2 regions of the Sphingopyxis sp. YR583 genome follow, and region 2 is predicted to be linked to the other one. Evidence: riboswitches for the same ligand, from Rfam matches in the RefSeq annotation. Region 2 holds a riboswitch; the other holds the start of a gene.

Region 1 (15,916 bases), 1.2 Mb from region 2:
AATATGGATCAAGATATGGTTGGCGAAATGAGGTACGCGGCGGTCGACCTGACCGAATAGCCGGTCTTGCCGAGGGTGGCGGGGCGGGTTACCCGCGTCCAAGTGAGTCCCGACACGCCCCCCCGCCTTCCGCGCTCGCGCCGTTCCGCTATCCGGCGTTTCGGGCGATCTGGGTCGCGAACCTCGCCTCGAACATGGGGTCGATGATCCAGTCGGTCGCGGCGGCGTGGCTGATGACCGAACTCACCCAATCGCATCTGCTGATCGCGCTGGTGCAGGCGGGCGCGACGATCCCGATCATGCTGCTCGGTATCTTCGCCGGGGCGATTGCCGACAATTTCGACCGGCGGCGGGTGATGCTCGCGGCGCAGACAGGAATGCTGATCGTCTCCGCCCTGCTGACGCTCACGACCTATCTCGATGCGATCTCGCCGTTGACGCTGCTCTTCTTCACCCTCGCGGTCGGATGCGGGACGGCGCTCAACGGCCCGGCGTGGCAGGCATCGGTGCGATTGCAGGTCGGGCCGAAAGATCTGCCACAGGCGATCGCACTCAACACCATCGCGTTCAACCTTGCACGCAGCGCGGGCCCGGCTCTTGGTGGGATGCTGGTGGCGATCGTCGGCACCGCCGCCGCCTTCGGCCTCAATGCGCTCAGCTATCTGGCGCTGATCGTCGTCCTGCTGCGCTGGCATCCCGAAACCGTTCCTCCGCGCCGCACGCCCATGCTGACCGCCATCGCCGCCGGCATCCGGTTCTGCGCACATTCGGATCCCGTACGCCGCGTGCTGATCCGCGGCTTTGCGTTCGGTTTCGGCGCTGCGGGGTTCCAAGCCCTGCTCCCCTCGCTCGTCCGCGACCGACTGCACGGGACCGAGATCATCTATGGCCTGTGCCTCGCGGCGTTCGGCGCGGGGTCGATATTCGGCGCACTTTGGGTCGGCGCCGCGCGGCGCCGCTGGGGAAGCGACCGCGTGGTGACCGCAGCCTCGCTCGTCTTCGCCGCCGCGATGGTCCCCGTTGCGCTGACCGCCAGCCTGCCCCCGGTGATGATGGCCGCATTCGTTGCGGGCGCCGCGTGGGTGTCGACGCTGACGACGCTCAATGTCGCGATGCAGCTCCGATCGCCCGAGGAAATCCTTGGCCGGTGCCTGTCGATCTATCAGGCCGTCACGTTCGGCGCGATGGCGCTCGGCGCCTATGCGATGGGGCTGGTCGCGGACCTCAGTTCGCTGCCGGCGGCGATCCTCGGATCGGCGGGCTGGCTTCTGCTGTCGGCGCTCGTCCTGCGCTTTATCGCTCCGATGCCCCACCGCGACGAGGGCCGGCTGCTGCCCTGATCGTCAGCCGGCGGTGTCGATCGTGAAGCGGCTGTTCGACAGTTGCAGTTCGTCGCCGCAATGGCTGCACGCTGCGACCATGTTCAGATCGTGTCCGCACGGACGGTGGGTGAGCAACAGCGGCGGGCCGCGTTCGTCGGAGAACCAGCGATCACCCCACTGCAGCAGCGCGAGCAGTACGGGATAGAGATCCCGGCCCTTCGCGGTCAGCCGATATTCGACGCGGTCTGCATGCGCCGAATAAGGGACAGTCTTCAAAATCCCCTGCCGCACCAGCCGTTCGAGACGACCGGTCAGGATATTGGTCGCCATCAGCGTATCGCGCTGGATATCGTCAAAGCGGTTGATGCTCGTGAACATCGCGCGGACGACCAGCGTCGCCCAGCGGTCGCCGAACAATTCGATCATCGTATCGACGAGCGGCCGTCCGCCCGGCCGCCGCGCGCCGATCTCGCCATTGAAGCGGCGGCGTTCATAGTGCGGTACCACCTGCGCAAGCCCCGGTCCCTCGCGCCAGTCGACGTCGCGCGGGTCGATTTCCGCATGACAATGTCGGCAGGCCGGCACCGGCTCGGTCGCATGGCCGCACGTGGCATGGTGCAGACGGACCTGGAAATCGCGACTGTCCGATTCCCATTTATGCTGCCAGCGCAGCATCATCAGCGCGTTGGGAAACTGGTCGCGCCCCTTTTGCGTGAGCACATAGTGAAAGCCCCGCCCACTTTTTTTGGGCACTTTGGCAAGGCAATCCTCTTCGACCAGCTTTTTGAGACGGCCATTCACCACCGAGCGCGCGAGGCCCGTGCGCGCGACAAACTCGTCGAAGCTGTGCGTGCCAAGAAATGCCTGCTCCATCAGCAGCAGCACCGGAACGTCGCCGACGACATCGAGCGCGCGCCAGATCGAACAGGCCCTGATCGTGCGATCGTGTTTCAAATCAGCCGTCCTCACTGTCCCCGCCCCTAAACGAAGCCCGGGTGACCGGCAAGGCTGGCACCTGCGGCAGGAGGGCGGTGCTGGGCCGCCCTCCCCCTCGCATCAGAAGCGCCCGGTCAATTGCACCGCAATCGTGCGCGGACGATCAACGATGCCGTTATAGGCATTGCCGGCGTTGCGCGTGATCGTGGTCGCGAGCGGCATCGAACTCGCGGTTTGCAGGATGCGCTGGTTGGTCAGGTTGCGGCCGATCAGCGCGACCTCCCACCGATCGTCGACCTGCGCGAGCGCAAGCCGCGCGCCGAGCTTCACATAGCCGTCCTGATGCGTGCGGGGGTCGAGATTCGCAGACGCGATATAGGAGGAAGAGAAGTCCGCGTTGACGTTGAACGCCACCTTCATGTTGGTGGTGACGGGCGTCGTATAGTCGAGGTTGAGGTTGCCCGACCATTTGGGACTGAGCGCATTGCGCTTGCCCGAATAGTCGCAGAAACCGTTCGCGCCCGGGGTCTGCAGATAATAGCATTGGCCGTCGGTGAAGTTCGAGAATTTGAAGTCGAGATAGGCGACCGCGCCGCTGATCGTCAGCCCTTGCGCCAGCGCCGCGCGGAAGTCGGCCTCGACACCCTGCGTGCGCGCTTCGGCGGCGTTGCGGACGTTGAAGTTCAGCGTACCGTCGAAGATGTTGACCTGAAGATCCTTGTAATCGGTGCGATAGAGCGACAGGTTGAAGGCGACATTGCGGCCCTTGTATTTGAGGCCCGCCTCGAAATTGTCGGCGCTTTCGTCCTCGAACATGAAGGCGCCCGGCTTTGCGACGGTGGTCGAACCCGGAAGCGAGTTCGAGCGGATGTCGAACCCGCCCGCCTTGGTGCCCTTCGCGTAAGACGCATAGAGCATCAGATCGTCGGTTGCGTCATACTGGACGTTGACCATCGGATTGAAGCTGTCTTCGCTGAGTTTGCCCGACACGCTGTGCGCCTCGATATTGAGCGCGCGGAAGGTGGCGGCAACGATCAAGGGGTTGAAGGTGTTGAGCGGCCCCTGCACGATCGCGAGGCTGCGGCTCCCGCTCTTTTTCTCATGGTTGAAACGCGCGCCCGCCGTGATGCGGAGCTGGTCGGTGACCGACAGCTCGCCCTGTGCGAAGGCCGAGATCAGGTCCGACTTCTGCGCATAATCGCGGTCGTTGCGCGTATCGCCCAGCGCGTTGAACGGCGCACCCAGGGCGAGGAAGGTCGAATTGAAGCGGGTGAAGTCCTGCACGTCGAGCTTGGCATGCTGATAATAGACGCCCGCGATATAGTTGAACGCCTCGCCGCCCGGCGAGGTCAGGCGGAGTTCCTGGCTGAACTGGCGATAATCCTCGCGGAGGTTCGTTCCGTCGAGGAAGCTGATGCCCGAAAAATCGACGTCGACGATCTCGCGCGTCTTGTAGTCGAGCAGCGACGAAACCGAGGTCAGCGTATGCTCGCCGACTTCGAGATCGGCGTTCAGCGTCGCGCCGAAAACCTTGTTCTTGCTCTCATAACCATTGTCTTCGCGGACATAGTCGGGGGTGGTGCTGACGAAGAACGGACCCTGGAAGACGGTGTTGTAGTTGCCGACCGCGCCGAACACGTCGCGCGGCTGTCCCTTCATTTCGAAATCGGCATATTCCAGCTTCAATTCGGCAGCGAACGGCCCGCCCTTGTCGAGTTCGAGCTTGCCGCGGAAATAATATTCGTCGACGTTCGGCTCGTCACGATCGAGCTTCTGGTTGTAGAAATAACCGTCCATCGAGCGGTGATAGCCGACGACGCGCGCCTCGATCCCTTCGCTCAGCGGCCCCGAGAGGACGCCCGTGAGCTGGAATTCCTTGTGGTTGAATTCATAGAGGCCGCTGACCGAGCCTTCGAATTCGTCGGTCGGGCTGCGTGTTGTGATGTTGACCGCGCCCGCGATCGCATTCTTGCCGAACAGGGTCGGCTGCGGGCCGCGCAGCACCTCGACGCGCTCCATGTCGACGAGCGGCAGGCGCGAGAGCTGGTCGCGGCCGTAATAGACGCCGTCGACGAACATCGCGACCGACTGTTCGAAACCCTTGTTGTCGCCCGAGGCGATGCCGCGGATCGCGATGCGGTTGGCGATCGCGGTCTGGGTGATCTTGAGGTTCGGGACCGACGAGGAAATCTGTTCGAGGTTGGTCTGCCCGTAGCTTTCGACCTGCTTGCCGCTGACCGCCGAGATCGAAATCGGCACGTCCGACAGGCCTTCGGCGCGCTTCTGCGCGGTAACGATGATTTCTTCGAGTCCGCCCTGGTCCTCGGCGGGCGCGGTGTCCTGCGCAAAGGCGATACCGGGGCTGGCGAGCGCCGATGCAGCGAGCAGCGCGACCAAATGCTTTTTCATGAAACTCTCTCCCTCCCACCATCGTCAGGTTGGTCCCGCGATGTTTTTCTGGCCTTGCGACTCATACCGGCTTTAAGTATCGTTATGCAAGTCAGATAATTTGAGAGAGGATTAAGAGTGCCGAAACACGGCCTTCCACCGGCGCTGACGCGCAATTTGCGCCTGCCCGCGATCGCGGCACCGATGTTCCTCGTCTCGGGCCCCGAAATGGTGATCGCCGCCTCGCGCTCGGGCGTGATCGGCAGCTTCCCTGCGCCCAATGCGCGCACGTCGGCGGACCTTGAAGATTGGGTGAGCCGGATCGACGCCGCCTTGTCGAACGATCCCGAGGCGGCGCCCTGGGCGGTCAACCTCGTCGTCCATCCGTCGAACAGCCGCCTGCCCGAAGACCTCGCCTGCGTCGTGCGCCACAAGGTACCGCTGGTGATCACCGCGCTCGGTAGCCCGGCGCGCGTCGTCGAGGAAATCCACAGCTATGGCGGACTCGTCTTCGCCGACGTCAATTCGGTCGGCTTTGCGCGCAAGGCCGCGGCGGCCGGAGTCGATGGTCTCGTGCTCGTCGCGGCGGGCGCGGGCGGGCATACCGGCGCGACCGCGGGCTTCGCCTTCGTCGAGGAGGTAAGGCAGTTCTGGGACGGGCCGCTCGTGCTCGGCGGTGCCATCTCGACCGGCCATGCGGTGCGCGCCGCCGAAATATTGGGCGCCGACCTTGCTTATCTCGGTACCTCGCTGATCGCCTGCGCCGAGAGCATGGCGGTCCAGCCCTATAAGGATATGGTCGTCGCGGCGGGTGCCGAGGATATTGTCCCGTCGAAGGGCATCACCGGCGTCACCGCCAACTGGCTGAAATCGAGCCTGATCGCCGCAGGCTACGACCCGGCGAACATGCCCGAAGACAAGCGCCCGAACTTTTCCGACGCACAGGATGACGCCAAGGCGTGGAAGAATGTCTGGTCCGCCGGACAGGGTGTGGGCGCTGTTCGCGGGGTCGAACCCGTCGCGACCATCGTCGACCGCCTTGTTCAAGAATATGATGCCGCCGCCGCAAGGCCGCGCTTTGCTGCCGCCGAAGGAGTCCCCGCATGACCGCCGAGCTCGTCGACACGATCCGCACCACGATCCAGCCGAACGACCACCCCTATATGAAGGACGCATGGCGACCGACCTATAATGAGTGGAACGCGATCTTCGCGAACGGCGATGCAGAGGTGATCGGCAATATCCCGACCGACATCGACGGCGTTTACGTCCGCACCGGCGAGAACCAGATCCACGAACCGATCGGGCGCTATCACCCCTTCGACGGCGACGGTTTCATCCACGCCATCTCGTTCAAGGACGGCCGCGCCAGCTATCGCAGCCGCTTCGTGCGCACCAAGGGATTCGAGGCCGAGAAGGAAGCCGGCCGCTCGCTGTGGGCGGGGCTGATGGAGCCGCCGCACAAATCGACCCGCCACGGCTGGGGCGCGCAGGAGTGGCTTAAGGATTCTTCGTCGACCGACGTCGCGATCCATGCGGGCAAGATCATCTCGACCTTCTACCAATGCGGCGAGGCCTATCGGCTCGATCCCTTCACGCTCGAACAATATGGCACCGAAAGCTGGGTACCGCTCGACGGCATTTCGGCGCATTGCAAGGTCGATCTGGCGACCGGAGAATTGATGTTTTTCAATTACTCGAAGCACGCACCTTACATGCATTATGGGGTCGTCGGAGCGGACAACAAGCTCAAGCATTATATCCCGGTGCCGCTCGCCGGTCCGCGGCTGCCGCACGACATGGCGTTCACCGAGAACTATACGATCCTCAATGACATGCCGCTCTACTGGAACGAAGAGTTGCTCGAGCGGAAGCTGCACGTCGTCCAGTTCCATCCCGACGAAAAGACGCGCTTCGCAATCATCCCGCGCCACGGCCAGCCCGAAGACATCCGCTGGTTCGAGGCCGAACCGACCTACACGCTCCACTGGCTCAACGCGTGGGAGGAAGGCGACGAGATCATTCTCGACGGCTATTATCAGGAAGAGCCGATGCCGAAATCCTATCCGAACGCGCCCGAAGGGCTCGAGCGGATGATGGCCTATCTCGATCAGGGTCTCCTGAAGCCGCGCCTTCACCGCTGGCGCTTCAACCTCAAGACCGGGAAAACGACCGAGCAGCGGCTCGACGACCGCGACCTCGAATTCGGCATGTTCAACCATCGCTATGCGGGCAAACCCTATCGCTACGCGTACAGCGCGATCCCCGAGCCCGGCTGGTTCCTGTTCCGCGGCCTCGTCAAGCACGACCTGAACGCCGGCACCAGCGAGGAATATGAATTCGGCCCGGGCCGCTTCGGCAGCGAAGCCCCCTTCGCGCCGCGCATCGATGCGAAGGACGAGGATGACGGCTATCTCGTCTCCTTCATCGCCGACCTAGAAACCGACCGATCCGAATGCGTGCTGATCGACGCGAAAAATGTCGCGGCGGGGCCGGTGTGCCGGATCATCCTGCCCGAGCGTATCTGCTCGGGAACACACACGGTGTGGGCGAGCGGCGACGATATCGGCATGGGTCCGAACAGCGTGCTGGCCGCCTGAGATGATCGTCGCGGGAGAGGATAAAAGGCGACGGCATCGCGACAGCGGCTGGTGGGGCGACAAGACCTTTGCCGACCTGTTTTTCGCCAATGCGGTGGAGCACCCCGACCGGCTGGCGCTGGTCGATGCGCCCAATCGCCGCGATTTCGCTTTCGGCGAGCCGCAACGGCTGACCTATGCCGAGCTTGAGGCAGAGGTCGACCGGATCGCGGGCGCCCTGATCGTCGCAGGCATCGGCAAGGACGATGTGCTGCTCGTCCAGCTTCCGAACATCAGCGAATTCGTCGCACTATATTTCGCCGCCGCGCAAATCGGCGCGATCGTCAGCCCGGCGGCGGTGCAATATCGCAGCCATGAGTTGAAGGGGATGATCGGCGTCGTTCGGCCCAAGGCGTTCGTTTGCGCGACGACGGTCAAGGGATGCGACCATGTCGGCGTAGCACAGCCGCTGCTGAACGGCATCGCGCTGATGACCTTCGGCCCCAACCCGCCTTCGGGTGCGCTCGACCTGTCGGCCGCAAAAGGCGACGAAGCCGCCCTTGCCGCGCATGTCGCGGCGAACCCGGTCGATGCCGACGACATCTTCACCATCTGCTGGACCTCGGGCACGACCGGCGTGCCCAAGGGCGTGCCGCGCAGCCACAATCACTGGATCGCGGTCGCGGGCGCCGGATACGAAGCGATGAAGGTCGGACCGGGCGACGTCCTTCTCAACCCCTTCCCGCTCATCAATATGGCAAGCATCGGCGGCATCACCATGTGCTGGCTGACCAGCGCGGGAACGATGGTGCTGCACCATCCCTTCGATCCCGGCATATACCTCAAACAGATCGCGACCGAACGCCCCAGCCTGACGATCGCACCGCCAGCGGTGCTCAACATGCTGCTCCAGAATGAAGCGCTGCTCGCTTCGGTCGACCTCTCCAGCCTGCGCGTCATCGCCTCGGGCTCGGCGCCGCTCGCGCCAGCGATGGTGCGTGGGTTTCAGGAAAGGCTTGGCATTATCATCGTCAACGTATTCGGGTCGAACGAGGGGATGAGCTTCATCACCGGCGAGGGCGACATGCCCGACCCCGACAAGCGCGCGAGCCTGTTTCCCCGCCGCGGCACCTATCAGCGCCCCTATGGCGAGGGCCGAGCCCCGAATATCGAAAGCAGGCTCGTCCCGCCCGGCGGCGGCGATCCGATCGAGGCGGACGGCGTATCAGGCGAGTTGCAGATCCGCGGCCCGACCTTGTTCGAGGGTTATCACAACGCTCCCGACCGCACTGCCGAGGCCTTTACCGACGACGGCTGGTTTCGCACCGGCGACCTGTTCGAGATCGCCGAGGGCGGCGATTTCTATCGCTTCGTCGGGCGCTGCAAGGATCTGATCATCCGCGGCGGGGTGAATATCTCGCCCGAGGAGATCGACCAGCTGCTCGGCGGCCATCCGCTGCTGGCGGAGGCGTGCGTATTCTCGCTCCCCGATCCGACGATGGGCGAGCGTATCGGCCTCGCCTATGTGCCGCGCGGCGCCGACGATGTCGGGATCGGCGAGGTCGCCGATTATCTGCGCGGGCACGACCTCGCGGTGTTCAAATTGCCCGAACGCCTGTTCCGCTTCGACGTCTTGCCGCGCAACGTCACCAACAAGGTGATGCGCAGCGAAGTGCGCGACATGGCGCTCGCCACTCTCGAAAAGGAAGCCTGACATGGCGAAAGACGTCTTCATCCTCGGCGGCGCGCAGACCGATTTCTCGCGCAATCTCGAACGCGAGGGCGGCGGCTTGTTTGAGCTGTTCCGCGATGTCGCTGAAGCGGCCTTTGTCGCAACGGGTATCGAGCCGAAAGAAGTCGAAACTGCCCACGTCGGCAATTTCGTCGGCGAACTCTTCGCGGGACAGGGCCAGCTCGGCGGCTTCTTCGGCCATGTTCACCCCGACCTCGCGGGCATCCCCGCATCGCGCCACGAGGCCGCCTGCGCGTCGGGCAGCATCGCGATCCTCGCCGCCGCAGCCGAGATCGAGGCCGAACGCTACGGCCTCGCGCTGGTGCTCGGGATCGAGCTGATGCGCAACGTTCCCGGCCAGCGCGCCGCCGAATATCTCGGTGCCGCCGCATGGGCGGGCCGCGAGGCGCAGGAGGCGCGCTATCTCTGGCCGTATATGTTCGCGCGCGTTGCCGAGGAATATGAGGAGCGCTTCGGGCTGGATCGTGCGCATCTGCGCGGCATTTCGGCGAACAACTTCGCCAACGCCAAGAAGAACCCCTATTCGCAGACGCGCGGTTGGGCAGTCACCGACGATCATCTCGGCGAGAATGACGCGGTCAATCCGCTGATCGAAGGCAGCCTTCGCAAGTCCGACTGCGGGCAGGTCACCGACGGCGCGGCGGCGATCTTCCTCGCCTCGCGCGAAGTTGCCGAAGCCTATGCGAAGCGCCGCGGCATCCCGCTCGACTCCATCCCCCGCATCAAGGGCTGGGGCCACGCCACCGCCCCCCTGCTCTATTCGACCAAGGTCGCCGACAGCCGCGGCGGTGACTATGTTTTCCCCAGCGTGCGCAAAGCGATGATGGACGCGCTCCGCCGCGCCGACATGCCCGACATCTACGCCTGCGACGGGGTCGAGGTGCACGACTGTTTCTCGATCACCGAATATATGGCGATCGACCATTTCGGTATCACCAAACCCGGCGAAAGCTGGCGCGCGGTCGAGGACGGCACCATTGCCCTCGGCGGCAAGCTACCGGTCAATCCGTCGGGCGGGCTGATCGGGCTGGGCCATCCGGTCGGCGCGACGGGGGTGCGAATGCTGCTCGACAGTTGGCGGCAGGTCACGGGGAACGCGGGCGACTATCAGGTCGAAGGCGCGCGCAACTTTGCGACCTTCAACGTCGGCGGCAGCGCGACGACCGCCGTCAGCTTCGTCGTCGGCGTCTGACCCGTTGAACGTCTATCTTTATGACGCGGTGCGCACGCCGCGTGGCAAGGCGCGACCCGATGGCGGGCTTGCCGCACTGAGCCCGCAGGAATTGGTGCGCCAGCAGGCAGCGGCGCTGACCGCGCGCTGCGGCGATATCGCGGCAACGCCCGACGCCCTGCTGCTCGGCTGCGTCACGCAGAGTGGCGCGCAGGGCGGGCATATCGCGATGCTGGCAAAGCTGCATGCCGGCCTGCCCGACACGACCGCGGCACACAGCCTCAACAATTATTGCGCGTCGGGACTGTCGGCGATCGGTCAGGCGGTCGCGAAGGTCGCGAACGGCGAAGCGACGCACATCCTCGCGGGCGGGGTCGAGTCGATGAGCGGCGCACCCTTTCTGGGCGATCGCGCGGGTTTCTATACGAACGACGAATTGCCGCCGCGCGCCCGTTTCGTGCCGCCCGTGCTCGCGGCCGACCGTCTTGCGAATGCTGAAGACATCAGCCGTGCCGAACTAGATGCTGTGGCGCTCGCTTCGCAGCAGAAAGCGGCGGCGGCGGAAGCCGATCCCGCCCTGCAGGCCTCGCGCATCGCCACCGGACCACTGGCGGGCGAAGAATGCATCCGCCCGCAAACCACGGCGGAATCGCTCGCGGCCGCGCCACCCGCTTTTGGCGAATTGCAGGCGCAATATGCCGGCGCGCTCGAAGGCGCGACCTTCGAGCCGCTGCACAGCATCGCACACGCACCGCCGATCTGCGACGGCGCGGGGCTTGCGCTGATCGGCGGCGAAGGGCTCGGTATTGCCCCGCGCGCGCGGGTCGTCGCCTTTGCCGAGAGCGGCGGCGATCCCGCAGCCTCGCTGACCGCGGGGTTCGCCGCGATGGACAAGGTGCTGACGCGCGCCGGGCTGACACTGGACGATATGGACCGGATCGAGTTCATGGAGGCCTTTGCCGTCACCATTGCCAAGTTACACCGCGACCGCGGTGCCGATCCGGGGCGGGTCAATGTCAGCGGCGGACACCTCGCGAAAGGCCATCCGATGGGCGCGAGCGGCGCGATCCTCACCTCGACCCTGCTTGACGCGCTCGATGCGTGCGAAGGCCAATATGGCCTTGTCGTGCTGACGGGGGCGTTGGGGGTCGGCGCGGCGATGATCGTCGCGCGCCAATAGCCATTGCGAAAAAGCGCGGCTGCGCTATGGGCGGCGCGTGCGGGGCTTGTCCCGCGCATGATCGCACCGGTGCCCGAGAGGGCTTAATAGGGAACGCGGTAGGCGCGCCGGAAGGTGCATCGAAACCGAGGCTGTCCCTGCAACTGTAAGCGGCGAGCGAGATGCACCGGTCCGAAGCGTTCGGACCAGCCACTGGGGTCACCTGGGAAGGCGTGCACCGAGCCCTGACCCGCGAGCCAGGAGACCTGCCGGCGTGGGTCGCTCAATGCCAAGGCCCAGGGAAAGGCCGCGGCACGGAGGTTTCCGTCGAGCGACGACCAGGTGGCTGGAGCCGCCTCGGTACCGGGGTCGCAGGCCATGACGCCACTTGCGCCGCCGGCACCGGTCGATCGCGCATGCGTATCGACAGGCTCCGCCTTCGTTGTCGGCGTGCGGGGGCCTACCCATGTTGAAATTTGCGACCATTTCCCTGTTGGCACTGGCTACGGCGACGCCGGCCCTTGCCGAAACCGCCGGCAGCGACCGCGACGATATCGTCGTCACCGCGTCGGGGATCGAGCAATCGCGCGACGAAGTCGGTCAGGCGATCACGATCATCGACGCCGACACGATCGAGCGGCGCCAGACCACCGACATCGTCGACCTGCTCGCGACGACGCCCGGCGTCCGTTTCAATCGCACGGGCAGCGTGGGATCGGTCGCGGGAATTTCGCTGCGCGGCGCGGAGACGACGCAGACTCTGGTGCTGATCGACGGGGTCAAGGTCAACGATCCGAGCGGCATCGGCGACGGATATGATTTCGGCCACCTGCTGACCGGCAACATCAACCGCATCGAAATACTACGCGGCTCGAACTCGGTCGTGCACGGCAGCCAGGCGATCGGCGGCGTCGTCAGCCTGATGACCGCGACCCCGGCCGAAGGCTTCGCCGCGGGCGCATCGGCCGAATATGGGTATAGCGATACGCTCAACGCCAAGGCCGATGTTTCGGGTACTGCCGGCGCGATTTCCGGCGGGATCGGCGGCGCTTATTTCCGCACCGACGGAATTTCGTCGGCAGCGGTCGGCACCGAGAAGGACGGATACAAGAATTTCGCAGGCAACGCGCGGCTGAAGGTCGCGTTCAGCGATGTGCTGAGCCTCGACCTGCGCGGCTATTACATCAACGCCGACCTCGATTATGACAGCTTTTTCGGCGCCCCCGCCGACAGCGCCGACGTCGCCAAGCTCGACCAATATGTCGGTTATGCCGGATTGAACCTTGGCCTGTTCGACGGCAATTTCACCAGCCGCGCGGCGGTGACGTGGATGCGCAACGAGCGCGATTATTATTTCGTGCGCGGCACCGCACCCGATTACGGCTATTCGGGCACCAATTTGCGGTTCGAATATCAGGGCGTCGTGACGCCGGCCAGCCAAGCGAAGCTGATCTTCGGTTACGAGCATGAACGCCCCGACTATGACTTCTTCGGCTTCGGTTCGACCGACAGCCAGAAGGCCAATATAGACAGCGTCTATGCGCTCGGGATCGTCCAGCCCTTTACCGGGCTGTCGCTGTCGGGCGGGGTCCGCCACGACGATCACAACCAGTTCGGCGGTGCGGCGACGTTCGGCGCCAACGCCAATTATTCGCCGAACGCGGGCGCGACCAATTTCAGGCTGAGCTATGGCGAGGGGTTCAAAGCGCCGTCGCTGTATCAGCTCTACGACGCGTTCAGCGGCAATAGCGCGCTGCGCCCCGAACGGTCGGAAAGCTATGATGTCGGAATCGACCAGAGCCTCGCCGACGGCCGCGCGCTGATCTCGCTGACGGCGTTCCTGCGCAACACGACCCACCAGATCAACTACGACAACGCGACCTTCACCTATGGCAATATCGACCGCACGCGCGCCAAGGGGATCGAGGCGACGCTGGCGCTGAAGCCCGTCGATGCGCTGAACGTCACCGCGTCGTACAGCTATATCGACGCGCGCGACCGCTCTGGGCGCCCGGCGTTCGACGGCAAGCGCCTGCCCCGCCGCGCCGAAAATGCGATCAGCCTGTCGGCCGATTATGACTGGTCGTTCGGCCTGTCGACCGGCGCGACGCTGACGATGGTCGGCGACAGCTTCGACGATGCGGCGAATGCTGTGCCGCTCGACGGCTATGCACTCGCCGGTATCCGGGCATCCTTCCCCGTGGGCGGTCATTTCGAGATTTACGGCCGCGTCGACAATCTGTTCGACGCCGATTATGCGACCGCCTTCAATTACGGCACCTATGGCCGCGCCGCCTATGGCGGTGTGCGGGCGCGCTTCTGATGAAAGCGCGCACCGACGCCGAGCACACGGCGAAGATGAAGAAGATCCAGGCCGCGCAGAACAAGAAGGTCGCGGCGAAGACGGTCGAAAAGGGGCTGGTGATCGTCCACACCGGCCCCGGCAAGGGAAAGACCTCCGCCGCGCTCGGCATGGCGATCCGCGCGATCGGACACGACATGAAGGTCGGCGTCGTCCAGTTCGTGAAGGGCGCGATGGCGACGGGCGAGAAAGCGGTGTTCGACCGCTTTCTCGACCTGATCGAATTCAAGCCGATGGGCGAAGGCTTCACCTGGGATACGCAGGACCGCAGTCGCGATATCGCGGTGGCGCGCGATGCCTGGGAAGAGGTCAAGCGGATGATCGCCGACCCGAGCTATAAGATGGTAATCGCCGACGAGCTCAACATCGTGCTGCGCTACGACTATCTGCCGGTGGACGAGGTGCTGGAGGCGCTGGAGGCGAAGCCGCATATGACGCATGTGATCATCACCGGCCGCAACGCGCCCGAAGCGCTGATCGACGCGGCCGATCTGGTCACCGAGATGGCGCAGGTAAAACATCCGTTCCGCGAGCAGAATGTAAAGGCGCAGAAAGGGATCGAATTCTGATGCGGCGGCGTAGCCTTTTGGCTGCGGCGCTGCTCGGCGGCGCAGGGCTGCTCTGGGCAGCCTCCCCCGCCCCGCCCGCGAAGGCCCCTGCGGTCCCGCAGCGCATCGTGTCGATCAACCTTTGCGCCGACCAGCTCGTGCTCGCGCTCGCCGACCGCGAGCAGATCGCCGGGCTGACGAAGAATGCGACCGATATCGAAATGTCGGGCGAAGCCGCAAAGGCGGCGGGTATCCCGCTGCTCAGCAACTCGGCCGAACAGATATTGGCGATCGAGCCCGACCTGATCGTCGGCATGCCCGCGAGCCGCAGTGCGGCCCTCCGCGCGCTACCCGAGCAGAGCTATCCCCTGCTCGATCTCGCCACCGCGAACACGCTAGATGAGATTTATACGTCGATCCGCCAGACCGCCGTCGCCGTCGGGCATCCCGAACGCGGCGATGCGCTGATCGCGCGAATGCAGGGCGAACTGGCCGGACTGCCGAAACCGGGCAAGGGCCGGGTCGCTGCCTATTATCAGCGCCGCGGCTATATGACGGGCACAGGCACGCTGATCGACGAACTCATGACGCGCGTCGGGCTGGTCAATCTCGCCGGCAAGCTCGGCAAACCGCCGCTGTCGCAGCTCAGCATCGAGGAAATGGTCGCGGCCGAGCCCGATTTTCTGATCGTCGAGAGCGCGACCGACACGGTCACCGATCAGGGAAGCGAAATGCTGCATCATCCCGCGCTCAAGGACATTCCGCGCATCAGCGTGCCGCAGGCGTGGACCGTGTGCGGAAGCCCCGCCTACACGCAGGCGGCGCGCAGCATGGCGGCACAGATCGCGAAACTCGAAGGAAAAGGCGCATGAGCCGTTTCGCCCTGCCCCGCTGGTCGCTGATCGCTGCATTGGCGGCGCTGACGCTGGTCGCCGCGGTCGCATCCTTGCTGTTCGGCGCTGTCGATCTGTCGGTGGCGCGGCTCGTCGATGCCGCGATCGGCAACGATGACAAGGTGGCGTCGATCATCCTCTTCGATCTCCGCCTGCCTCGTACCATCCTCGCGCTGGGCGTCGGCGCGATGCTCGGGCTCGCCGGTGCGGCGTTGCAGGGTTATCTCCGCAATCCGCTTGCCGAACCGTCGGTGCTCGGCACGTCGAACGCCGCAGCGCTGGGCGGCGTGGCGGCGATCTATTTCGGGCTGGCCGAAATCCACCCAATTGTGCTGCCGTTGCTCGCAACGGGCGGCGCCTTGCTGTCGCTCGCCTTGCTCTTCATCCTGTCTGGCAGGGCGGAAAGCCCGCTGACGCTGATCCTTGCGGGGATCGCGGTGGGGACGCTGGCGGTCGCGGGGACCAGCCTCGCGCTCAACCTGTCTCCCAACCCCTTTGCTGCGATGGAAATCATGACCTGGTTGCTCGGCAGCCTCGAGAACCGGTCGTTCGATCATGTGTGGATCGCATTGCCGTGCATCGCAATCGGCGGCGCGATGCTGCTGTGGAACGGGCGCGCGCTCGACGCGCTGACGCTCGGCGAGGATGCCGCGCAGGCCCTCGGCACCGACCTTCGCCGTACCCGGCTGCGACTGCTGATCGGCACCGCGATCGGCGTCGGCGGCGCCGTCGCGGTATCGGGCGCGATCGGTTTCGTCGGGTTGATCGTGCCGCACCTGATCCGGCCGCTGACCGACCGCAGCCC
Region 2 (15,916 bases):
CCCGGCGTAGCGCGGCCCCTCTTCCTTCAGTCGCCGCATCGCCTCGACGAGCCGCGCGCCGCCGCGCACGCCAGCGGCGTCGACCTGTGCCTCGCGGCTGTGGCGGCATGTGTTGCATACCACCACCGCGGGCCCCGGGTCGACGCGCGTCAGCATCAGGCCTCCGCAGCTTTCGGAGGCACCGGAAGGCCGATCGCGACGAGCCCGCGATAGAGCGCATAAAGCCCGATCAGGATCGCCGCGTTGCGCACAAACTGCTCGGCGAGCAGGTCGGGCGCCATCGCGGTGTGCAAACCGCCGAGGACGAGCGCCCAGCAGAGGATGATAGCCTTGAACGCGGTGAACCCCGCAGCATAAGCGAGGCCGAGCTGCGCCGCGACCGCACGGTAGCGGAGCGCCCCCAGCGCCATATAGCTGGCGAGCGCGGATCCGACGGCTGCTGTGCCCAGTCCGACGCCCCACGCCAGTGTGCTTCCGTCGCGCGGATAGCCGAGCAGGAAGAAGCCGACGAACTGGCTGACGGCCCATGCGAGCACCATCAATGCGATGCCGTCGCGGCGGCGCATATGCACCGCCGCGAGCGCCGCGAGCGAAGGGAAGGGCGTCGCACAGCCGAGCGCGAGCGTCGTCACGCTGCTCGCCGCGGTGAGCAATCCCACCCACAGCGCCGATGCGCTGCTTGTCCGGAGCGCGACCATCAGAAGCGGCCCCTTATGCCGGCGTAGACGCTGCGGCCGAGCGAGCCATAGCGGAAGGCGGTCATATATTGCTCATCGAAGATATTTTCGGCGCGCGCGAACAGCTTCACCGCATCCGACAGCGCATATTCGGCGCGCAGGTCGACGAGGGTATAATCGTCGAGCCGCTGCGCATTGCTCGCATTGTCATAGCTTTTGCCCGACCAGCGCACCGCGGTACCCAGTTCGAGCCCGAAGCCGAAGGCATAGCTGGCCGACGCATTGGCGGTATTGCGCGGGCGGCGCGGCAGCCATTTGCCGAAATTGGCGGTGCCTTCGGACCGATCCTCGGCGACGATCCAGCTATAATTTCCGTCGAGCTTCAATCCGCCGAGGGAAAGCGCTGCGGTGGCTTCGACGCCGTGGGCTTCGCTCCGCGCGACGTTCGAATAATAGCCGAAGCGCCGCGTCGTCGGGTCGCCCGGTACAAAGCACATCGGGTTCGTGGTGGTCGACGAACAGCTGTTGTAGATGATCTGGTTCGTCGTCGTGCGCTCGAACCAGGCCGCGCCGAACACCAGCTTGCGGTCGAACAATTGCTGTTCGATGCCGGCTTCCCAGCCATGCGCTTCCTCGGGATTCAGCGCGAGGTTCCCATATTCGCTATACTGCTGATAGAGCGACGGCGCCTTGAAACCTTCGCCATAGCTCGCGCGGAGCACGGTGCCGGTCGACAGGCGCCACACGCCGCCCGCGGCGAACAGCGTTTGCCCGCCATAACCATCATGATCGTCATAGCGCACGCCGCCGTTGAGCGTCAGCCCGTCCAGCGGCTCGACGCTGAGCTGGCCGTAAACGCTGGTCAGTTCGGCCTTGCCGCGCGCAAATGCCGGGAGCGGCGTGGCGAGCGATGCGGACGGCGATCGGCTGCGGAAATCCGATCGTTCATTCTCGACCCCGAAGATCGCGGTGATGCGATTGGTGACGTCGAAGCTGCCCTGATATTCCCAGCGCTTGTTCTTTCCGTCGGCTTCGAAGCTTTGCGGGCGCGCGCGGTCGGGGTTGAAATTGTCGCGGTTGGTGTCGGTATAGGCATAAGCGACGCGGTTGCGGAAGCGCCCGTCGACGAGGTCGACATTTAGCCCCGCATAGCCGACGAACTCCTTGTTCAACCCATAATCGTTGCTGTCGACATTAAAGCCGTCGAATTCGACGCGGCCGCTCGAATAATAGCCACGGACCTCGGCGCTGAGATTCTCGGCGAGCGCCAGTTCGGCGCGGCCCGAAAGATTGGTGTTGCGATAGCCGTCGCGCTCAACCCCGCCGAACGCCTTGGCGTGTGATGAGATGCCGTCGGTGGTGAAGCGCTGGCCGCCGATGCGCCAGTTCAAGGGGCCGGTGCGTCCGCCGACCGCAGCGCGCGCGCTCACGGTCTGACGCGATCCGGCCTCAAGGTCGAAGCTGCCCTCAAGGGTCTTTTCGGGCGATGCGGTGACGACATTCACGACGCCGCCGATCGCCTGGCTGCCCCACAGGATCGACTGCGGCCCGCGCAGTACCTCGATCCGTGAAATATCGCCGGCGAGCAGGTTGGTGAAGTTGAAGCCGCCGCCGGTCGACGACGGATCGTTGAGCTTCACCCCGTCGATAACGACGACGCTATGGTCGGATTCGGCGCCGCGGATGCGGAGTGAGGTCGAGGTGCCGTAACCACCGTTGCGCGAGATGCTGATCCCCGGTGTGCGGAGCAGCAATTCGGTGACGCCGATATCCTGCGCGCGGTCGATCGCCGCCTTATCGAGCACCGCGACCGACGAGGGTATCTCGTCGAGCGTCAGCGGTGCGCGTGTCGCGGTGACGATGATGCTGTCGCCGTCGGCGGCATGCGCGGTGGACGCGTCTTCGGCCGACGCGGCGGAGGAGGCCGCGAAGGCGGCAAGGCAGATCGAACTTCGGAAAGCAAATTTCAACATTGGGTACCCCATCGACAAGGCCGCCCATGCGCGCGGTCGATGCGGTCGCCCTTTGGGGACGCACGACATCGCCCGCGCTCACGCGCAGCCAGCTTTGTCGTCATGCGGGTTCACCCCCGTCCGCCCGGCACACCCTGTCCGCGCGAAAGACGACGGCGACGGGCAGGTCTCCTGGCTTGCGGGTCAGCGCCGGTCGGCCGCCTTCTCGGGACCGAAGTCCCAATGGCGTGTGGCCGATGGCTCGCCGCGTACAGTTGCAGGGGCAGCCGGGGTTTTCCCGTTCCCTCTTAGTCCCCGTCGCCGGGGAACCTGTCGCTTGCCGTGGCCGTTAGCCGCATTTCCCGGCTGCGGTCAATTGCTGCGATGCAGCAGCGATCAGAAGAGGCCCGGCAGTTCGCGCTGCGCTGCGCTCGGGCGGTCGGGGGTCAACATCGCGCGTTCGGCCACGATCGGCGCGCTGCGACGCATCGCCGCCGCGCCCGCGCTCGCGTCGGCGATCCGCGCCGTGCAGGCTGTGCCCGACAGGAAGTTGATCGCGGCGCGGATCGATGCTTCGCGCGGATCGCCGAGCGGCACGCTGAGATCGTCGTTCGCCGCGCAGCTATTGCCTATCTTGGGCGCGAGCCCGTCATAATAATCGCGCTGTCCATTCGCATTGGCCGTTGCAAAGGCGACAACACGCATGCGGTCGTCGCACTCGGCCTTGTCGAGGGCGATCTGGCCGACGGGCTTGCCATAGGTGTTGCTGCCGACGAGTGTCATATCGGTACCGAGCCAGGGCAGCATCGAATTGATCACAAGCTCGCTCGCCGACGCGGTCGACCCTGTCCCGATGAAGGCTATCCGTGTCGGTGCGATCGATTGGCTCAACGGATTGAAGCGATGCTCGTCATTCTCGGCCGATTTGCTGGCGCGGAACTGCGTCTGCGAGAAAATCTGCCCGGCGCGCCCGGCGCCCATCAGATCGCCCATCAGATTGGCGGTCGAAACGAGCCCGCCGCCATTATAGCGGAAATCGACGATGATATCGGTGACGCCGCGCGCGCGAAAATCGGCAAAGGCCGCCTTCAGCTGGTCGTCGGCCGACGAGATGAAGGTGCGCAGGTTGATATAGCCGTAGCTGCGGCCTCCCTCCGCAATGATCTTGGCGCCATAGCGATCCGAAACCGGGTCGAGCGAATAGTCGGCTTTCGCCACCGTGACGTCGCGCGTGCCGCTGGCGTCGGTGATGCGTAGCACCCGGCTGACCCCCGGATCGTTGGGGCCGAGCGCATTGGTCAGCCCCGCCGTGCCTTCGGCGTTCACGATGCTGGCAACGGTGCGCAAATTGCCGCTGTTCGTCCCGATCGCGACAATTGCCGTCCCGCGGTCGATCCCGGCGGCAAAGGCCGGAGCGCCTTCATAGGCTTCGGCGATAAGGATGCGCTGGTTCACCGCATCATAGGCCAGACGAGCGCCAAAGCCCGCGCTTGATCCGCTGGCGTAGAAGGCGTTCTCTTCGACGATCGAGGTGATGTAGGTGAAGAAGCGGTCCTTGTTCAGTGCGCGTGCGGGTGCGACGAGCGCGTCGATGTAGGACTGGACATTGCCGTGGCTCGCGGCGCTGACGCTCGCGACGTCGCTCGGGAACAGATACCATTCGTCGATCACGGCCTTGGCAAAGGCCTGACGCGACGCGAGGGCGCAGGTAGGGGTTGGCGTGGGGGTCGGGGTCGGCGTCGGGGTGACCGTGACGGGTCCGCCGCTGCCCAAGCTGCCTTCACCCCCGCCACCGCACGATGCCAGCATCAGCGCTGCGAGTGTCACAGCCGCGACCGACCGTGCCGATTTGCCCATCGAAAATTCTCCCCCGGTTCGGTTCATCGTCCGATTATTCTGCGCCCGCGTTGCGGCTCCGGCCCTTGAAGCCCTGCGCGATGACATAAAGTTCCGGCGACCCCTTGCGGCTGGCCGGCGGTTTGGCGTGCTTCACCGTCGTGAAATTCTGCTTCAAGATCGTCAGCAACTCGCGGTCGGCGCCGCCGGCAAAGACTTTCGCGACGAACGCGCCGCCGGGCAGCAGATTCTGCACCGCGAAATCGGCTGCGGTCTCGGCGAGGCCGATGGTGCGTAGGTGATCGGTCTGGGGATGGCCTACGGTATTCGCGGCCATGTCCGAAATGACGAGATCGGGCGCGCTGCCCAGCGCTTCGATCAGCGCGTCGGGCGCGGCATCGTCCATGAAATCCATCTCGAGGATTTCGACGCCCTCGATCGGTTCGCAATGGAGAAGGTCGATCCCCGCGACGCGCGCGCGGGGGTTCGCCTTGCGCACGACCTGCGACCAGCCGCCCGGTGTGATGCCGAGATCGACGACCGCGCGCGATTTCTTGAGGAATCCGAATTTTTCGTCGAGTTCGATCAGCTTATATGCGGCGCGCGAGCGATATCCCTCGGCCTGCGCGCGGCGAACATAGGGATCGTTGAGCTGGCGTTGCAGCCAGCGCGTCGACGAGACGCTGCGCTTGCGTGCGGTCTTGACGCGCACGTGCAGCCCGCCTCTGCCGCTGCCGCCCTTTCCGCCCGCGCCGCTCATTTGCGATACTCGCGGCGGGTGACGGGTATATCGCGGCCCTGCATCGCAAGGCAGCGCAAGATCCCTTCGCGGATACCGCGATCGGCAACGCCGACGCGGACCGCGGGCCACAGGTCGATAATGCTCTCCAGGATCGCGCAGCCAGCGACGACCAGATCGGCGCGCTCGCGGCCGATACATGCAATTTCGGCGCGGTCGGCGATGCTCGCGTCGGCGAGGCGGCGGCTGATATCGCGCATCGCATCCGTCGGGACGACCAGTCCGTCGACCGCACGCCGGTCGTATCGCGGCAGGTCGAGGAAGACGCTGGCGAGCGTCGTGACGGTGCCGCTGGTGCCGAGCAGGCGCAGCGGCTGCCCCGCAAAACGTTCGGCGCGATCGGCGAAGGCGGAAAAAGCGGTGCGGGTCACTTCGCGCATATGCGCATAGGCGGCTTGCCGACCGGCAAGGCTGTCTTCGGGCAGCGGAGCATGTTCGGTCAGCGAGACGACGCCCCACGGCACGCTGATCCAGTCGTGTATCTTGACGTCATGGTCCGACACGTCGACGTGCATCAGCTCGGTCGAGCCGCCGCCGATGTCGAAGATCAGCGCCGGTCCTTCGCCGGGCTCCATCAAATTGTGGCAACCGAGGACTGCGAGTCGCGCTTCTTCGGCAGCCGAGATGATATCGAGGACGATGCCCGTCTCGCGGCGGACGCGCTCGGCGAGCTCTTCGCCATTGCTTGCACGGCGGCAAGCCTCGGTCGCGACCGCGCGCGACAGCGTGACATGGCGGCGGCGGAGCTTGTCGGCACAGATCGACAGCGCCGCGACGGTGCGATCCATTGCGGCTTCGCTGATTTTCCCGCTGCCGTGGAGTCCCTCGCCCAGCCGGACAATACGCGAAAAAGCGTCGATGACGACGAGCTCGCCATTTTGTGGGCGCGCGATCAGCAGTCGGCAATTGTTGGTGCCAAGGTCGATGGCGGCATAGCTGCGCGGCCGCGTGATCGGCATCGGGCGTGCATCGCCACCTGCCTTGTTTCGTCCCTTCGCCGCCGGCCCCGTTCTTGAACCCGGCCGCGGCGGTCGCCCTGATGGCGCTGCCATTTGCCGCATGGCTAGTATAACCTGTTCTGCTCACGCGTCCGCAAAACCGCGAACGTGCACTTGGTGGCGAGATTAGGCTTACGCCGCTCCAATGGCAAGCTTCCGCTCCCGCGCTGTCGATCGCGCAAAGAAAACCCCGCCCGGCGTGGGCCGGACGGGGTGCAAGGGAAGAGGAAATTATTGGGGTCGGGACTGCCTCTTAACGGCAGCCGTCATTCCCCTTGTCGATCGCGCGGCCGGCGAGGGCGCCGACGGCGCCGCCGATGATCGTGCCGACCGTGCGGTCGCCGCGACCGGCGATTTCATGACCGGCAAGGCCGCCTGCGATCGCACCGATCACGGTGCCGCCGGTGCCATTGTCGCACTGGCGATAATTGCGGCGGTCACCGCGGTAATAGCGACGGTCGTTGCGGTAATCGCGGCGGTTGTCCCGGCGATAGTCGCGACGGTCATAGCGACGGTCGTCGCGGTCATAGCCGCTGTAATAGCTCGAATAGCCGTCGCGGTCGTAATAACCGTTCTGCGCTGCGGCGGGAGCCGCCATGCCCAGCGTCGCGGTGGACATCAGGGCGGCGATCGAGAGGGTCACCATCTTTTTCATTGTCGTTCTCCTTCGTCGTCGTGGGCCCGTCTGGGCTTTGTCGATGATCATGTTTTGCCCGATTCGCATTGAGCGAAGCCTGAACGCGGCTGTTGGCTGGCGTTCAGCTTTCTGCGGCGAAACGCTTTTCTTTCGCAGGCCGCCGTCCTAACCCCGCGCGGCAATGCGCCGTTTGCTTCCCGCTGCCTTGATCTTCCTTGCCGTCGGCCCCGTGCCGGGGACTGTCATGCGCTTTCCCGAGACCGACCTGACGCAAGAGGCGTCGGCGCACCCGCTGGCTTTTCCGCCCGCCTCGCGTGGTGCGATGCGATTCGTGCGCGGTTGGCGTCTTGTCAGTCCGCATAGCCGTTTCGGCGGCTTTTCCGCGCTGGCGCATATCGGGCAGGGGCAGTTTCTGCTGGTCGGCGACAATGGCTATTCGACACGCCTGTCGCTCGATTCGCGCGGCGCCGTGTCGTCGGTCCGGATTCGTGCGCTGCCGACGGTCGATGGCCGCCCGGCACGCAAATCGATGGCAGATACCGAGGCGATGTTCGTCGACGCGGCAAGCGGAAAGGTCTGGCTCGCACTTGAAGGGGTAAACCAGATCTGGCGACTCGATGCCGATCTTTCGAAGATCGAGGCGCGCCGCAAGCTGCCGGAGCCGCGCTGGCCAACCAATCGCGGTCCGGAAGCGATGGCGCGCCTCGCCGATGGGCGGACGGTCGTTTTTTCGGAGGATGCCGATGATGACCCGCGCGGGCGCGAGGCGCTGATCTACACCGGCGATCCGGCGGCGCCCGGTCCGGCGCCGGTCCGCTTCTTTTACGATTCGGGTGGGCGCGGACTGATCAGCGACGCGGCAGCGCTCCCCGACGGGCGGATCCTGCTCGTGCATCGGCGACTCGGCTTCGACCCGGTCTTCACGACGATCATCGCCATCGTCGATCCAGCTGACATCAAGAAGGACGCCGTCGTCCGGTCACGGACGATCGGGCGTGTACCCCGGCCGCTCGCCGAAAATTACGAAGGTGCGGCGATTTCGGTCGAGAAGGGGCGGACCTGGCTGTGGCTTGTCGCCGACAATAATTTCAATGTCTGGCAGCGCAGCCTGTTGCTGCAGTTCGAACTTGTCGACCTGCCGCCCAAAAAGACGCCGGACAGCAAAAAGGCCGCGCGGTAGTCCGGCGGCCTTCTGCAATTCGAAAGAGTTGGTCGCTCAGGCGGCCTTTTCGGCCAGCTTCTTCGCGACTTCCTTCTTCACCTTGCGAGCGCCAGCCGACAGCTGATCGTCTCCGGCCTTCAGCAGCCAGTTGTCGAGACCGCCGTTATGCTCGACCGTGCGCAGGCCGTGGGTCGACACGCGCAGCTTCACGCCCTTGCCGAGCGCGTCCGACAGCAGCGTCACATTCTGCAGGTTGGGCAGGAAGGTGCGCTTGGTCTTGTTGTTGGCGTGGCTGACATTGTGGCCAACCTGGCGGCCCTTGCCGGTCAGTTCGCAGATGCGCGACATGGTCTTCGTCCTCGTCAAAAAAATTTCGGATCGGCGTCCGCGCACTTCCCGCAAAACGGGGAGTACAAGACCGGAGTGAGCCGGGAAAGGCGCGCGCTTATCGGCTTGCAGGAGATTCGTCAAGCGCATAGGCCGCTTTTATGGCCCTGTTTCCGCTCCCTGAACCCATGCGCCGCGCGCTCGATCTGGCCCGTATCGCCGCAGAATGGGGCGAAGTGCCCGTCGGCGCAGTGATCGTCAAGGACGGCACGATCATCGCCGAGGGGCACAACTGCCCGCGCGAATCGCACGACCCGACCGCGCATGCCGAAATCGTCGCGATTCGCGCGGCGGCGGCGAAACTCGGCAATGAGCGGCTCGACGGCTGCGACCTGTATGTAACGCTCGAACCCTGTGCGATGTGTGCCGGGGCGATCGCGCACGCCCGAATCGCGCGGCTCTATTATGGCGCCGACGATCCGAAGGGCGGCGCCGTCGTCCACGGTCCGCGGACCTTTGCGCAGCCGACGATCCACCATCGGCCCGACATCTATGACGGGATCGGGGAAGACGAAGCGGCGGCGCTGCTCAGGGATTTCTTTGCCGCGCGACGCTAGCCGAGCATCTGTTCGACCCATTCGGGTACCAGCCCGGTTGCCGGCCCGTGGCGTGCTTCGTCGAACCAGTAACTGCCCTGGCTTGGCTCCATATTGAGTTCGAGCGTCATTGCACCTGCCGCACGCGCCTCGCGGACGAAGCCCGCGGCGGGGTAGACCGCACCCGATGTACCGATCGACACGAACAGGTCGGCGCGGTTCAACGCGTGATAGATGTCCTCCATCCGGTACGGCATTTCACCGAACCAGACGATGTCGGGGCGGAGCAGGCCCGCCACCCCGCACGCCGGGCAGGCTGGCCGGTCGAGTAGTGGCCCCGTCCACGGCACCCGCGTATCGCAGCCGGTGCACCAGGCGTTCAGATGCTCGCCATGCATATGGATCAACCGCTTCGCACCCGCGCGCTCGTGCAGATCGTCGACATTCTGCGTGACGATCAGCAACTCGCCCGGCCATTCGGCGTCGAGACGCGCGAGCGCCCTGTGCGCGGCATTGGGTTCCTTCGTCTGGATCGCTTCGCGCCGCATATCATAGAATCGCAGCACCAGATCGGGGTCGCGGGCAAAGGCTTCGGGCGTCGCGACATCCTCCACGCGATGCTGTTCCCACAGTCCGCCGCCGTCGCGAAACGTATCGATGCCGCTCTCGGCCGACACGCCGGCGCCGGTCAGGATGACGATATTCTGGATCGGGGACACATTAACTCCGTTCGTCCTGAGCTTGTCGAAGGACCGTCCTTCCTCTTATGGCGGTGATGAAACAAGTGCGGCCCTTCGACAAGCTCAGGGCGAATGGGGATTGTGCATTATGACGAGCATCGGGATTATCGGCAGCGAAGGGCGGATGGGCGTCGCGCTTGCCGCCGCGATAGCCGAGGCGGGGCAGCAGCATCTCGGTATCGACAAGGGCGGCAATGCCCTGAAGCTCGCCAGCGATGCCGACGTGCTCGTCGATTTCTCGTCGCCCGCCGCGCTCGAGGCGACGCTCGATGCGTGTGTGGCTGCGCGGACCCCGATCGTGATCGGCACGACCGGGCTCGAGGAGCGCCATCATTATCTGATCGACGATGCCGCAAAGGATATTGCGGTGCTCCAGACGGGCAACACGTCGCTCGGCGTGACCTTGCTTGCGCATCTGGTGCGCGAGGCGGCGACCCGGCTCGATGCCGACTGGGATATCGAGGTCGTGGAGATGCACCACGGCAAGAAGGTCGATGCACCGAGCGGCACCGCGCTGCTTCTGGGGCAGGCCGCCGCCGAAGGGCGCGGGATCGATCTCGACACCCGATCCGAACGGGGCCGTGACGGCGTCACTGGCGCGCGTGGGCGCGGCAACATCGGTTTCGCGAGCCTGCGCGGCGGCACCGTCGCGGGTGACCATGATGTGATCTTCGCCGGCGCTGAGGAAATGATCACCTTGTCGCATCGCGCCGAAAACCGCATGATCTTTGCGCGGGGTGCGGTGCGCGCGGCGCTCTGGCTGATGAACCAGAAACCCGAACGCTATACGATGCCGCAGGTGCTGGGGCTTTCGTAAAGGCCATGAAAAAGGCCGACATCTTCGAATTCTATCGGCGCCTTGCCGAGCTGAACCCCAGCCCGGAGACCGAGCTGGAGTTCGGCAACACCTATCAATTGCTCGTCGCGGTCGTGCTGTCGGCGCAGGCGACCGACGTCGGGGTGAACAAGGCGACGCGGCGGCTGTTTCAGGATGTGAAGACCCCGCAGCAGATGCTCGATCTCGGCGAAGACGGGCTCAAACAGCACATCAAGACGATCGGGCTGTTTAACGGCAAGGCGAAAAATGTCATCGCCCTCTCCGAAATCCTCGTGCGCGATTTCGGCGGCGAGGTGCCCGCCGATCGCGATACGCTCGTCGAACTGCCGGGAGTGGGGCGCAAGACCGCCAATGTCGTGATGAACTGCGCGTTCGGGGCCGAGACCTTCGCGGTCGACACGCATATCTTCCGTGTCGGCAATCGCACCGGACTCGCGCCGGGCAAGACGGTGCTCGCGGTCGAAAAGCAGCTCGAAAAGCATACGCCGGCCCCCTTCCGCGTCGGGGCGCATCACTGGCTGATCCTCCACGGCCGCTATATCTGCAAGGCGCGTACCCCCGAATGCTGGCGCTGCCCGGTCGACGACCTCTGCCGCTACAAGCCCAAGACCCCGGCGCCGAAGACGAAAAAGGCGGCGTGACGGGAATGACCGGTTTGAGGTGATGTCCGCTTCCGGTCGAAAGCCGACATCTCCATCTACGCAAAAAGGGCCCGCCGTCCTTGTGGATGGCGGGCCCTTTTTTGGCCTTGGCGCGTTCAGCCCTTTTCGGGTGGTGCAACCGTGATGCGGACCCGTTCGCCCGAATTGCCGGGAAAGCCGGTAAACATCGCCTCGACGAGGTTCGGGACCAGCGCTTGCAGATTATTGTCGCGGGACTGCGCCTCTGCATGGCCCTCGAACAGGCGCGAACCGTCGGCGGCGCGGTTGATCTGCAGGTTCAGGCCGCTGGTGTAGACGGTGTAGCTCGACACATCGTTATAGCCGCCGCCCCAGCCGGGACCGAAGCCGCCCCACAGGAACGGGTCGCGATAGCCATAGACATAACGGCGTCCGCCGCGGCCGGTCACGATCACCGGGCGATAGAAGCCGCGGCCGTAAAAGCTACCATAACCGCCGTACCAGGGGTCGCCGAAGCCGGGGCTCGACACGACGCGTTCGCGGCCCTTGTCGACGCCATAATCCATGCGGACAACCAGGTCGGCGCGTTCGCCGTTCGCCGCGGGGCGATAGCCGTAACGCGTCAGTTCGCCGGCGACGAGATTCGCATATTGGCCGAATTCGATGCCGCCCTGCAGCGCAGGATCGTTGGCCTCGACGACGAAGCTTTGGCCCTGCGGCGCGGGAAGCTGCGTCTGGAAGCGCGCGACATTGGCCTTGAAGGGGGTCGCGCAGCCGGCCAGCGCCAGCGCCGCGCCTGTCATGGCGGCAAGGCTCAACCGCCGGAAATTCATCTTGCTCATCGTCCTGGCTCCGTGATTCGGGCGCACATAAACCGCGCTTTCATACCATAGACTATGTCGGCGCGACTTAACCTTGGTTGAACCCGGTTCGTCGCACCGCCGTTCCACCTCCCCAATATGGGGAGGTGGAAGCGCTTAACAAGATTTTTCGTACCAAGACGAAGGTTTAGCGGCAGAGCCCCAGCGCGGCATAGGCCGCGTCGAGCGTCGGCCTCGCAAGCGCCGATGCGCGGGCCGCGCCGGCTTCGAGCGCGGCGTCGATCGCCGCAGGGTCGGCCTTGAGCTCGGTGAGGCGCGTCGCGATCGGGCGCAGCGTCTCGACCAGCAACTCGCCGAGGGCGGGCTTGAACGCGCCGAAACCCTGTCCGGCAAAGCGCGCGAGCACCTGATCGACGCTCTCGTCGGCCATCGCGGCATAGATGGAGACGAGATTCTTCGCCTCGGGTCGCCCTTCAAGTCCCGCAACCTCCGCCGGGAGCGGTTCGGCGTCGGTCTTCGCCTTGCGGATCTTCGCCATGATCGTGTCGGGATCGTCGACCAGGTTAATGCGGCTCGCATCGCTCGGGTCCGATTTCGACATTTTCGCGGTTCCGTCGCGCAGGCTCATGATCCGCGCCGCGGCGGGTGGGATCGTCGGTTCGGGCAGGGTGAAGGTCTCGGTCCCCGTGTCGAGATTGAACTTGGTGGCGATGTCGCGCGCGAGTTCGAGATGCTGTTTCTGGTCGTCGCCGACGGGGACGTGCGTCGTCTGATAGAGCAGCACGTCGGCCGCCTGCAGCACCGGATAGGCGAAGAGGCCGACGCTCGCGCCCTCGCGGTTCTTGCCCGATTTCTCCTTGAACTGCGTCATGCGGTTCAGCCAGCCGATGCGTGCGGTTCCGTTGAGCAACCAGCAAAGCTGGGCATGCGCAGGGACGCGTGCCTGGTTGAACAATATCGCCTTTTCGGGATCGATCCCCGCCGCCATCAGCGCCGCCGCCATTTCGCGCGTGTTCGCGGTCAGCTCGGCGGGGTCGTTATAGACGGTGATCGCGTGCAGATCGGCGAGGAAATAGAGCTTCTCGCCCGGCATCTCGTCCTGCATACGCACCCAGTTGCGGATCGCGCCCAGATAATTGCCGAGGTGCAAATTTCCGGTGGGCTGGATGCCCGATAGCGTCCGCATGTCTTACTCCTGGGTTGGCGCAGGTTTCGCGCGCCGCCGCGTGAGCATGCGAACCAGATCCTTGTCAAGCGCGCCGACGAGGAAGGCGACGGCGAAAAAGGCCGCGCCGCCCGCGGCGCAGAGCGCGGCGAGCGACCAGATGCGGTCGAATACACCGCCGCTGTAATAGGGCGTCATCATCGGCATCATCCACCATAGCAGCGCCGACATCGCCGCGACCGCGACGATCTGGCGCGCGATCCGGCCGGCGAGCTTCGCGGTGAAGTGGAACCAGCCGCGGCGATGGAGGATGGTGTAGAGCAGGATGCAGTTGATCGAGGCCGACGCCGCGGTCGCGCCCGCTAGTCCGACGATGCCATAATGTTCGACGACATAGAGGTTGATCGCGATGTTGATGATCAGCGACGCAAAGGCGGTCCATACGGGGGTGCGCATATCCTCGCGCGCGAAAAAGCCGGGGTTCAATATCTTGATCACGACATAAGCGGGCAGTCCTGCGACCAGCGCCATCACGATATGCGCCATGATCGTCCCGTCGGCAGCGGTGAATTTCCCGCCGACGAAGAAGGCGGCGGTGAAAGCGGGAGCGCAGATCGCGAGTGCGGCGGCGGCGGGCAGGGTGAGCAAGGTCGCGATCTCGAACGCGTTGCTTTGCAATCGCTGTGCTTCGGCCGCGTCGCCGCTGTGGATATGGCGCGACAGCATCGGCAGGATCGCGGTGCCCAATGCGATGCCGACGATGCCGAGCGGCAGCTGGTTCAGCCGGTCGGCGAGCTTCAGCAAGGTCAGCGACCCTTGCGGAAGCGAAGTTGCGAAGAAGGTGTCGACGAACTGGCTGACCTGATAGATGCCGGCGCCGAAGGTCGCGGGCAGGATCAGCATGCCGAGCTTCTTCACTTCGGGGGTGAATTTGGGGAAGCTCCAGCGGAGCTTGAGCCCCGCGCGGCGCACCGCCCACGCCATATAGGCGAGCTGGACCACGCCCGCGATGCTGACCGATACCGCCAGCGCCTCGGCCACGATACGGTCGTCACCACCCGGACCGCGCAGCCACCAGCCGGTGACGATCCCGCCGATCAGCACGATGTTGAGCAGCACGGGCACGAACGCACCCGGTGCAAAGCGCGAGCGCGCGTTGAGCAGGCCCGATAGCATTGCGACGAGACTGACGAGCGCGAGATAGGGAAAGGTCACGCGGCTCAGGAGCACCGCGAAGTCGAACTTGCCCGGCACCTCCTGGAAATCGCGCGCGAGCAGCCAGACGATCCCGGGCATCGCGATCATCATGATCGCGGAGAAAGCGAATAGCGCCCAGAGGAAGACCGACAGCACGTCGTCGGCGAATTTCGCGGCCGCTTCCTCGCCGCCCTCGCCGTGCAGCGCGCGGCTGTACATCGGCACGAAGGCGACCGAGAAGGCGCCCTCCGCGAACAGCCGGCGAAAGGTGTTGGGAAGCGTGAAGGCGAGTTGGAAGGCGTCGGCGGCCAAGCCGGCGCCGAGCACGCGGGCGAGCAGCATGTCGCGCGCGAAGCCGAAAATGCGGCTGACCATCGTCAGGCCGCCGATCGTCCCCACGCTTTTGACGAGGCTGCTCAAGCCCTCAGCTCGCCCCCGTTACGGGTTTCAGGCCTGGCCGACCGCAACTTCGCCCGCCGCTTCGGCCTGCGCCGCCTGGAGCTGCTGCGCAAACAGGCCGTGGAAGTCGATCGGTTCGAGCAACAGCGGCGGGAAACCGCCATCCTGCACCGCATCGGCAACGACGCGGCGCGCGAAGGGGAAGAGGATGCGCGGCGCTTCGGCAAGGAAGAAGGGCTGAAGCTGGTCGTCGGGGACGTTGCGGACGCCGAACAGGCCGGCATATTTCAGGTCGATCACGAAGCTCGTGCCCTGATCGGTCTTCGAGGTCACGTCGATCTTCAGCGTTACTTCGTACAGATTCTCGCCGACGCTGTCGGCGGCGATGTTGAACTGGACATCGACCTGCGGGGCGTCCTGCCACTGATAGACGGCGGGTGCGTTCGGGTTTTCGAACGACAGATCCTTCACATATTGCGAAATCAGGCCGATCGCCGGGCTTGTGTCTTCGCCGTTCGGCTGCAGGGCGGGGTTGTTGAGGTCGGCGCTGGTCTCGTCAGCCATGATGATGAAGCTTTCACTGAAAAGAAGGAAACAATATCCGCGTCCGCAGGCCGTGTCGGGACTGCGGCGGACGGTTGTCGCGGCGCTTAGCAGCGCCCGGCAGCGAGCACAATGGGCGCCCTTTGCCGTGCTATAGTTAAGGTTGAATCGTTGACCCGCCGGTCGCCAGCGGCCATGGTCATTTGAAACCGGGGCGCTTATCGCCTATGTATCAACCATGATGTTGCCATTGCCCGCATTGGACTTTTGCCCGTGACCTCTTTTGCTATCGTCCTGCTCGCCATGATTGCCGCTTTCCTCGGCATGCGGCTCTATTCGGTGCTCGGCAAGCGCACGGGGCATGAGCAAGAGCCCGTGTTGCCGCGCGAACGCGCCACCGCGTCGCCGGTCCGGCTCGATGACAAGGATGGATCGACGGCTCTCGCGCCCGCGTCCGCCGATACTGCAGGACTGGTCTATGAGCCTGCCGCCGAGGCCGGGCTGCGCCAACTGCTCGCGACCGACCGCAATTTCGACGCGGGCCGTTTCATGGAGGGCGCAGAAGCGGCGTATCGCATGATCCTCGAAGCATATTGGAAAGGCGATCGC

What was found. A riboswitch is a leader RNA that binds a small molecule or an ion and turns the genes downstream of it on or off. The one in region 2 is predicted to bind cobalamin.
Region 1: linked by a shared signal. The riboswitch ahead of BLW56_RS00825 (TonB-dependent receptor plug domain-containing protein) and the one ahead of BLW56_RS06190 (TonB-dependent receptor plug domain-containing protein) in region 2 are both predicted to bind cobalamin.

Annotation. Positions count from the first base shown of each region.
Region 1 covers NZ_FNWK01000001.1:162,807-178,722, forward strand. Annotated here, with positions in the region: gene BLW56_RS00785 (MFS transporter) at 57-1,340, shown strand; gene BLW56_RS00790 (winged helix-turn-helix transcriptional regulator) at 1,344-2,276, opposite strand; gene BLW56_RS00795 (TonB-dependent receptor) at 2,379-4,667, opposite strand; gene BLW56_RS00800 (NAD(P)H-dependent flavin oxidoreductase) at 4,785-5,753, shown strand; gene BLW56_RS00805 (carotenoid oxygenase family protein) at 5,750-7,246, shown strand; gene BLW56_RS00810 (class I adenylate-forming enzyme family protein) at 7,248-8,939, shown strand; gene BLW56_RS00815 (acetyl-CoA acetyltransferase) at 8,941-10,170, shown strand; gene BLW56_RS00820 (acetyl-CoA C-acyltransferase) at 10,175-11,329, shown strand; cobalamin riboswitch at 11,380-11,597, shown strand; gene BLW56_RS00825 (TonB-dependent receptor plug domain-containing protein) at 11,775-13,631, shown strand; gene cobO (cob(I)yrinic acid a,c-diamide adenosyltransferase) at 13,631-14,239, shown strand; gene BLW56_RS00835 (ABC transporter substrate-binding protein) at 14,239-15,090, shown strand; gene BLW56_RS00840 (FecCD family ABC transporter permease) at 15,087-15,916, shown strand, end outside.
Region 2 covers NZ_FNWK01000001.1:1,318,611-1,334,526, reverse strand. Annotated here, with positions in the region: gene BLW56_RS06200 (DUF1636 domain-containing protein) at 1-156, opposite strand, end outside; gene BLW56_RS06195 (hypothetical protein) at 156-698, opposite strand; gene BLW56_RS06190 (TonB-dependent receptor plug domain-containing protein) at 698-2,650, opposite strand; cobalamin riboswitch at 2,794-2,978, opposite strand; gene BLW56_RS06185 (S41 family peptidase) at 3,026-4,486, opposite strand; gene BLW56_RS06180 (RlmE family RNA methyltransferase) at 4,521-5,225, opposite strand; gene BLW56_RS06175 (Ppx/GppA phosphatase family protein) at 5,222-6,325, opposite strand; gene BLW56_RS06170 (glycine zipper 2TM domain-containing protein) at 6,516-6,917, opposite strand; gene BLW56_RS06165 (esterase-like activity of phytase family protein) at 7,081-8,079, shown strand; gene rpmB (50S ribosomal protein L28) at 8,116-8,409, opposite strand; gene tadA (tRNA adenosine(34) deaminase TadA) at 8,550-9,005, shown strand; gene BLW56_RS06150 (NAD-dependent deacylase) at 9,002-9,703, opposite strand; gene dapB (4-hydroxy-tetrahydrodipicolinate reductase) at 9,813-10,541, shown strand; gene nth (endonuclease III) at 10,547-11,203, shown strand; gene BLW56_RS06135 (DUF4136 domain-containing protein) at 11,320-12,024, opposite strand; gene trpS (tryptophan--tRNA ligase) at 12,191-13,189, opposite strand; gene murJ (murein biosynthesis integral membrane protein MurJ) at 13,193-14,785, opposite strand; gene secB (protein-export chaperone SecB) at 14,813-15,328, opposite strand; gene BLW56_RS06115 (Tim44/TimA family putative adaptor protein) at 15,581-15,916, shown strand, end outside.